DNA from 2 places in the Klebsiella sp. SYXHC3 genome. Region 2 is predicted to be linked to the other one. Evidence: riboswitches for the same ligand, from Rfam matches in the RefSeq annotation. Region 2 holds a riboswitch; the other holds the start of a gene.
The links. A riboswitch is a leader RNA that binds a small molecule or an ion and turns the genes downstream of it on or off. The one in region 2 is predicted to bind thiamine pyrophosphate.

Region 1 (3,717 bases), on a different contig from region 2:
AAAAACCAATCAGCGGTACTTCGCCTTTCAGTTCACGGCGAATGGTGCGCACGGCGTTCATCACGTAGCCTAATTCTTGTTCCGGGTCCGGCACCGGCAGTTTGTCGACGTCGGCTTTGCATTTCACCGGCGAGGTGAAGCGCGGGCCTTCGCCAGCTTCAAAGTATAGCCCCAGCCCCATCGCATCCGGAATCGTCAGGATGTCCGAAAAGAGGATCGCCGCATCCAGCGGGTAACGGCGCAGCGGCTGTAGCGTTACTTCGCAGGCCAGCTCGGCATTTTTACACAGCGACATGAAATCGCCCGCTTGCGCGCGGGTGGCTTTGTATTCCGGGAGATAGCGGCCCGCCTGGCGCATCATCCACACCGGGGTGACATCAACCGGCTGGCGCAGCAGCGCACGCAGGTAACGATCGTTTTTCAGTTCGGTCATTTTTACATTCCTTTAGCGTTGATGCGCCCAGTGTAACATGTCACTCGTACTCTGCCCGACACATCGCCACCGTATCTTCGATCAGGCGTCGCGCCACCGTGCCCGGCGGCGGCAGTAGCGGCAAATCGTCATAGCGATACCACTCTGCGCTCAGCAGCTCTTTCTTATCCACGACAATATCGCCGCTATCGTATTCAGCCATAAAGGCGGTCATCAATGATTGCGGGAAGGGCCACGGTTGGGAGGTCACATAGCGCAGGTTTTTCACCTTAATGCCGCTCTCTTCCATCACTTCGCGGGCGACCGCCTGCTCAAGGGTTTCACCCACTTCGACAAACCCGGCCAACACCGTATGGACACCATTACGATGGCGGGTATGCTGCGCCAGCAGAATTGAATCGTCGCGACGAATGGCGACGATAATGCAGGGGGCAATTTGCGGATAATAGCGCTCGCGGCAGTGGCCGCACAGCATCGCCCACTCGGTTTTACTGACATGCATCGGGTGGCCGCAGTAGCCGCAGAATTTATGCGATCGATAAAACTCGGCCAACTGGATCCCGCGCCCTGCTAACTGGAAAAGCCCAGGATCCTGATCCAATACCTGGCGCAGCGATCCCATATCACGGCGACGATCCTGACGCACCAGCCACACCGCTTCGCCTTGCCACTCGCCGAGATGTAGCGCGCGTTCACCGACAAGATCAAAATTTACCGCTTCGCCATGTGGTAATTCCCCTGCGGGAAGCCATAATTTTTGTTCGTGACTGACGATCCACCAGCCGCGATCTAATTTTTCAATAATACGATCCATATCTATTGCGCTACCTTCGTTTTACTGGCACTTTTAACATTATATTTACATTTGCTGAGCAACGTTATTTTTAATCTTGCGGAGTCAATCATGTTAAACCAGCTGGAAAACCTGACGGAACGTGTTGGAGGCAATAACAAACTGGTCGATCGCTGGCTGCTTGTGCGTAAGCATTTGCTCGTGGCTTACTACAACCTGGTTGGCCTGAAACCCGGCAAAGAGTCCTTTATGCGGCTTAATGAAAAGGCGCTGGATGACTTTTGCCAAAGCCTGGTGGATTACCTCTCATCCGGTCATTTTAATATTTATGAACGTATTATCGGAGAAATGGAAGGGAGTACCCCTCTTTTAGCCGCTACCAAAATCTACCCGCAGCTGGAAGCCAATACCCAGCAGATGATGGACTACTACGATACCTGCCTCGAAAACGCCATCGATCATGATAACTATCTCGAATTTCAGCAGGCGCTGTCAGATATCGGCGAATCGCTGGAGGCGCGCTTCGCGCTTGAGGACAAGCTGCTGGCGCTGGTCGTCGCTCACGATCAGAAAGACAACGTTGGCGACAATATCGCGCCGACCGCTTGAGTTGTGAACCGTTAACGAGTAATTTACATACATTATCCCTCTGCGGAGGGATTTCATCTTGTCGGAGTGCCTATTTTCCACGCGAACGCTGAAGTGGAAAAGGCTGAGACCGTTTATTCGGGATCCGCGGAACCTGATCAGGCTAATACCTGCGAAGGGAACAAGAGTAAACTGCTGGTCGCACCTGCCCGTTCCGGGCTGGTCGCATCTGTTACTCCATCCGTCGTCTGACAAGCCATCTCCTTTTTTGTAACTGGAATGCGCTATGTCTACTACCAAACTGACCCGCCGGGAACAACGCGAACACGCGCAGCGATTCATTGATACGCTGGAAGGTACCGCTTTTCCTAATTCTCGCCGCATCTACATTCAAGGCTCACAGGCTGATATCCGTGTCCCGATGCGTGAAATTCAGCTCAGCCCGACGCTCATCGGCGGTGATAACGATAACCCCCAGTACGAAGCCAACGAACCGATACCGGTGTACGACACCTCCGGGCCATACGGCGACCCGGAGATCAACATCGATGTCCGCCAGGGGCTGGCAAAACTACGCCAACCGTGGATCGACGCGCGTAACGACTGCGCGCCGCTCAACGAACGCAGCTCGGCTTACACTAAAGCGCGGCTGGCCGACGATGGCCTTGATGAACTGCGCTTCGGCGGCCTGCTGACGCCTAAACGCGCCGTCGCTGGCAAATGCGTGACGCAACTACACTATGCCCGCCAGGGGATTGTCACCCCGGAGATGGAATTCATCGCCATTCGCGAAAACATGGGCCGCGAGCGTATCCGCAGCGAGGTGCTGCGCCAGCAGCATGCCGGAGAAAGCTTTGGCGCCCGCCTGCCGGACAACATTACCGCCGAGTTCGTCCGCGATGAAGTCGCTGCCGGGCGAGCCATCATCCCGGCCAATATCAACCACCCGGAATCCGAGCCGATGATTATCGGCCGCAACTTCCTGGTGAAAGTGAATGCCAATATCGGCAACTCGGCGGTGACCTCTTCCATTGAAGAAGAGGTCGAGAAGCTGGTCTGGTCAACCCGCTGGGGCGCCGACACGGTAATGGACCTCTCCACCGGCCGCTATATCCACGAGACCCGCGAATGGATCCTGCGCAACAGCCCGGTGCCGATTGGTACCGTCCCGATTTACCAGGCGCTGGAGAAGGTCAACGGCATTGCCGAGAACCTGACCTGGGAAGCCTTCCGCGATACCCTGCTGGAACAGGCCGAACAGGGCGTCGACTACTTCACGATTCACGCCGGGGTGCTGCTGCGTTACGTGCCGATGACCGCGAAGCGGCTGACCGGGATCGTCTCGCGCGGCGGTTCGATCATGGCCAAGTGGTGCCTGTCGCATCATCAGGAAAACTTCCTCTACCAGCACTTCCGCGAAATCTGTGAAATCTGCGCCGCCTATGACGTGTCGCTGTCCCTCGGCGATGGTCTGCGCCCCGGCTCGATTCAGGATGCCAACGACGAGGCTCAGTTCGCCGAGCTGTATACGCTGGGCGAGCTGACTAAAATCGCCTGGGAGTATGACGTTCAGGTGATGATTGAAGGCCCCGGCCACGTGCCGATGCAGATGATTCGCCGCAATATGACCGAAGAGCTGGACCACTGCCACGAAGCGCCGTTCTACACGCTGGGGCCGCTCACCACCGACATCGCGCCGGGCTATGATCATTTCACTTCCGGTATCGGCGCGGCAATGATTGGCTGGTTTGGCTGCGCCATGCTGTGCTACGTCACGCCAAAAGAACATCTCGGCTTGCCCAACAAAGAGGATGTAAAACAGGGGCTGATTACCTACAAAATCGCCGCCCACGCCGCCGACCTCGCTAAAGGCCACCCCGGGGCGCAGATCCGCGACAACGCG
Region 2 (3,717 bases):
GGCGACATGGTCATACAAAGCGCCAGCACCATACCGAGCGCGACGCCGAGCGCCATTCCGCTGAGAATTTCGCTCAGGGTGACAAGGGTATGGCTGGCCAGATAGCTACGGTTATTCCACAGCGCTTCAGCGACCGCCGCAGGAGAAGGCAACAAAAAAGTGGGAATGCCGCTGTAGCTCGCCAGCTGCCAGAGCAACAGTAGGCCACAAAATACGCTGCACCCGCGCAGTAACTTGCCCCTCATCCGTTCGCCCTCATCAATTGCTGCAGCAGCTGCGCCTGGCTTGCCAGCAGCGCGGGATCATCCGGGGCGCGAGGCGGGATTCCGCTTAAATGATGACTATCATCAATCCTGCCCGTCGGCGAAAGCACCAGCAGCCGATGGCTGAGGCGGCAGGCTTCCATCGGGTCGTGGGTAATGAGCACTACGGTACGCCCGGTGAGCAAGCGCGCGGCAAGGGTCTGTATCCGCGTTCGGGTAAGCGTATCGAGGGCGGAAAACGGTTCATCCATCAGCACAATGGGGCGATCCTCATAGAGGGTGCGTGCCAACGCCGCGCGCTGGCGCATCCCACCGGACAGCGCGGCCGGGCGTTCATCAGCGCAGGAGGCGAGCCCGACCAGCTCAAGAAGCTCGTTTACCCGCGCGTTATCGGCCTTTTCACCGCGCAGCCTGGCGCCGAGGGCGACATTTTCCCGCACGTTAAGCCACGGATAGAGCAGATCTTTTTGCCCCATCCACGCCAATCGCGTGGTAACAGGAAGGCCATCGCTGGCGACGACGGTTCCGCGGGTTGGCGCCGCCAGCCCGGCGATAGTACGCAACAGGCTGGTTTTGCCCGCGCCGCTGGCCCCCAGCAGCGATACCCATTGCCCGGCGGCAATATCAAAGGAGAGATCGCGAAAGAGGGTCCGGGTGCCAAAGCGCAGACATAAATCGCGAATGTGAATACCTGGCGCCATCACCCCTGGTCCTGCCCGGCGGCGTTCAGTCCCATCTGCCAGAAATTACCTTCCAGCCGGGTAGCGGTAGTGAATATGTCGCTCAGTCCGGCTAACCGGGATTCCGCGCCGCGCTGTTGCCAGAGCGTTTCCAGCAGGTCGATCGCCGCGTTGACGCCGTGAAGATAGCTCTCGTCGCCGTAATTGCGGATCCACGGCGCGTAGGGGTTATCGTGCAAGTTGGTTTGTGGGTTGTGCAGCAGACCAAGCCCGATCTCCGCATAGCCCGCGACGCAGGGCAGCAGCGCCGCCAGTAGATCCAACGCGTCGCCGGAGTGGCCGATATCCAGTACGTAGCGGGTGTAGTTGATGGTTTCCATCGCTTCGCTTTGCAGGGCCATAGCGTCTTCACTCAACCCCCATTGCTCGCAATAGCCTACATGTAGCGGTAGCTCAGCAAGGATGGCATTCATCGAGGCGGCGGCGGCGCGCATCTCCGGCAACGTGCGAAGTTTGCTGACCAGCAGGGCATAGCTGCGGGCGAAATGGATTAGGAACAGATAATCCTGGGTTAAATAATGACGAAAGGCTGCCTGCGGCAGCGTACCCGCGGCTAATTGCTGGAGGAAAGGGTGCGACACGTAGCGTTGCCATTCGCCACCGGCCTGCTCGCGCAGTCGACCGTAAAGACCTTGGGTAAAAGCGGGAATCATCATGGGACCTCCTGAAAATAGGGGGAGATCCGGGCGTGCAGAAGTGTGAACAGGCAAAACTGAAAACTGGCGAACATGCCGACCCGTCCCTTCGCTGGCATGACCCAGATCAGGTTCAAAGGGTTCGGCTTTTACGCCATCTCAGCCCTCACGGGACACCCCTCGGTTGCGACATGTTATACGTCATTCACTTTTTGATTACAACGGCGGCGAACTAAAAACCATCGCACATGGTGACACTGTCACTTACTAATGGTCATGCGTCAGAACGATAAATAACATTTATCAATTTGTGTGATTAACCACGCTTTTTTATCCAAAAATAAGCAAAGTAAGGCGAGGGTAAGTTGGCGAAGAACAAGGACTTACGATATATTTTTAGCTCATTCCCTCAATATTCCCTTATGAATGCGTCAGTGCTGGAGACCGCATGAAGCTGGCAGGCCTTACTCTTTTACTGATGCTTGCTCTCGCGCCTGGCGCGTCTCGTGCCGCCCAATTGTTCGACCCTGAAGATGGCATGCTCGATATGAGCCAGTATTTGCAGGATAACCCGTACGGTTTTTTGCCGGTGCCGGTGATGATTACCGAACCGGCTATTGGCTACGGCGGCGGTCTGTTTGGTTTATTTCTGCATGGTAAAGGCTCCCGCGAGGGCGATCGTTTTATTCCACCGGCGCTGACCGGGTTCGGCGGTGGTGGGACGCAAAATGGTACATGGTTCATCGGCGCCGCGCATCGTCATACCTGGAATCATGACAGTATTCGTTATCTGGTTGGCGCGGGCTACGCCAATGTCAATCTCGATATCTATTCGGGTGACATTGCCGGGTTTAACAAAAATGTGGCGGTGCAAACCCATACCAAAGGCTTTGGCGGTCTGCAAAAGCTGTTGTTCCGCGTGGGGGACTCACCGGTTTTTCTCGGCGCCTCGCAATTCTATGCGCACACCGATGTAACCGCGGACAATCAGCTGATTAACAAGGTGTGGCAGCGGGTGCTGGGGGAAAACAGCACCTCTTCGGCCTTGGGCGTGGTGGCGGAATATGACACCACTGATAATTTTTTCTACCCTAAGAAAGGGTTATCACTGCAGGGCGAGTACCGTTTTTACCGCGCTCTTCTCGGCGGCGACTATCATTACAATCAGTTGTCGCTGGATGGTAAATACTTTCTACCGCTGGCGCCGACCTTAACCCTGGCGCTGGCGGCAAATTATCAGTCGCTGACTCATCATGACAAGCATCTAACGCCAATGGCCCGGCCTTACATCGAACTGCGCGGCATCTCGCGTTTTCGCTATCAGGGCGATTATGTCGCTGTCGCCCAGACGCAACTGGCCTGGCAATTTGCGCCGCGCTGGATCCTGCAAGGTTTTGTCGGTATCGGCAGCGCGAGCGATGAGGCGGGGTCGCTGTGGCAGCAAACCGAAGTGGCGTGGGGCTCCGGGTTTCGTTATCTGGTCGCCCGTCAGTATGGTTTATTTACCGGCGTCGATGTCGCATTTAGCGAACACGAACAGGCGGTCTATTTTAACGTGGGTTCCGGACTGTAAAGGTACGAATAAAAATGAGATGGAAAATAACCGTCATGACGCTGCTGTTGACCTCTGGCGCCGTGTGGAATGCCTGTGCGGCGGAAAGTGACGACAGTGATAGCTACTTTCCCATCTGGGGAGACGAAGCCCGCGCCCGCGGTTATTCCATCCCGCTGCCGTTTGGCGTCAATCTCAGCTATATGAATATGCGCCAGGATATTATGGTCGACAGCATCACCTTTTCCGGACTGAAGCTGGGTAACCATCCGATCCCCAGCGACATGTTCGCCATCGATGCCGGGCACACGCGGGAGAAGAGCAAAACCGAGAATCTTCGTCTCGATATGTGGGTGTTTCCCTTCCTTAATGTCTACGGGATTTTAGGCCACACCCGCGGTTCGTCGGTGTCGAATGTGTCGGTCGATGCCGACCCAACGCAATACCGCGGTCTGGATCGCATCATCGCCGGCGCAGTGCATAACCTTAATCAAAGTGGCGAGTTGCAAAATATCGATTTTGTTCTC

Region 1: it holds a riboswitch for thiamine pyrophosphate, as region 2 does, so the genes downstream of both, thiC (phosphomethylpyrimidine synthase ThiC) here and tenA (thiaminase II) in region 2, are expected to answer to the same signal.

Annotation. Positions count from the first base shown of each region.
Region 1 covers NZ_JBXUNG010000018.1:25,854-29,570, reverse strand. The annotation lists gene hemE (uroporphyrinogen decarboxylase) at 1-433, opposite strand, end outside; gene nudC (NAD(+) diphosphatase) at 474-1,247, opposite strand; gene AC2CGP_RS23980 (Rsd/AlgQ family anti-sigma factor) at 1,338-1,835, shown strand; TPP riboswitch at 1,888-2,012, shown strand; gene thiC (phosphomethylpyrimidine synthase ThiC) at 2,101-3,717, shown strand, end outside.
Region 2 covers NZ_JBXUNG010000001.1:411,720-415,436, reverse strand. The annotation lists gene AC2CGP_RS02060 (ABC transporter permease) at 1-245, opposite strand, end outside; gene AC2CGP_RS02055 (ABC transporter ATP-binding protein) at 242-967, opposite strand; gene tenA (thiaminase II) at 964-1,659, opposite strand; TPP riboswitch at 1,726-1,829, opposite strand; gene AC2CGP_RS02045 (BamA/TamA family outer membrane protein) at 2,087-3,211, shown strand; gene AC2CGP_RS02040 (hypothetical protein) at 3,226-3,717, shown strand, end outside.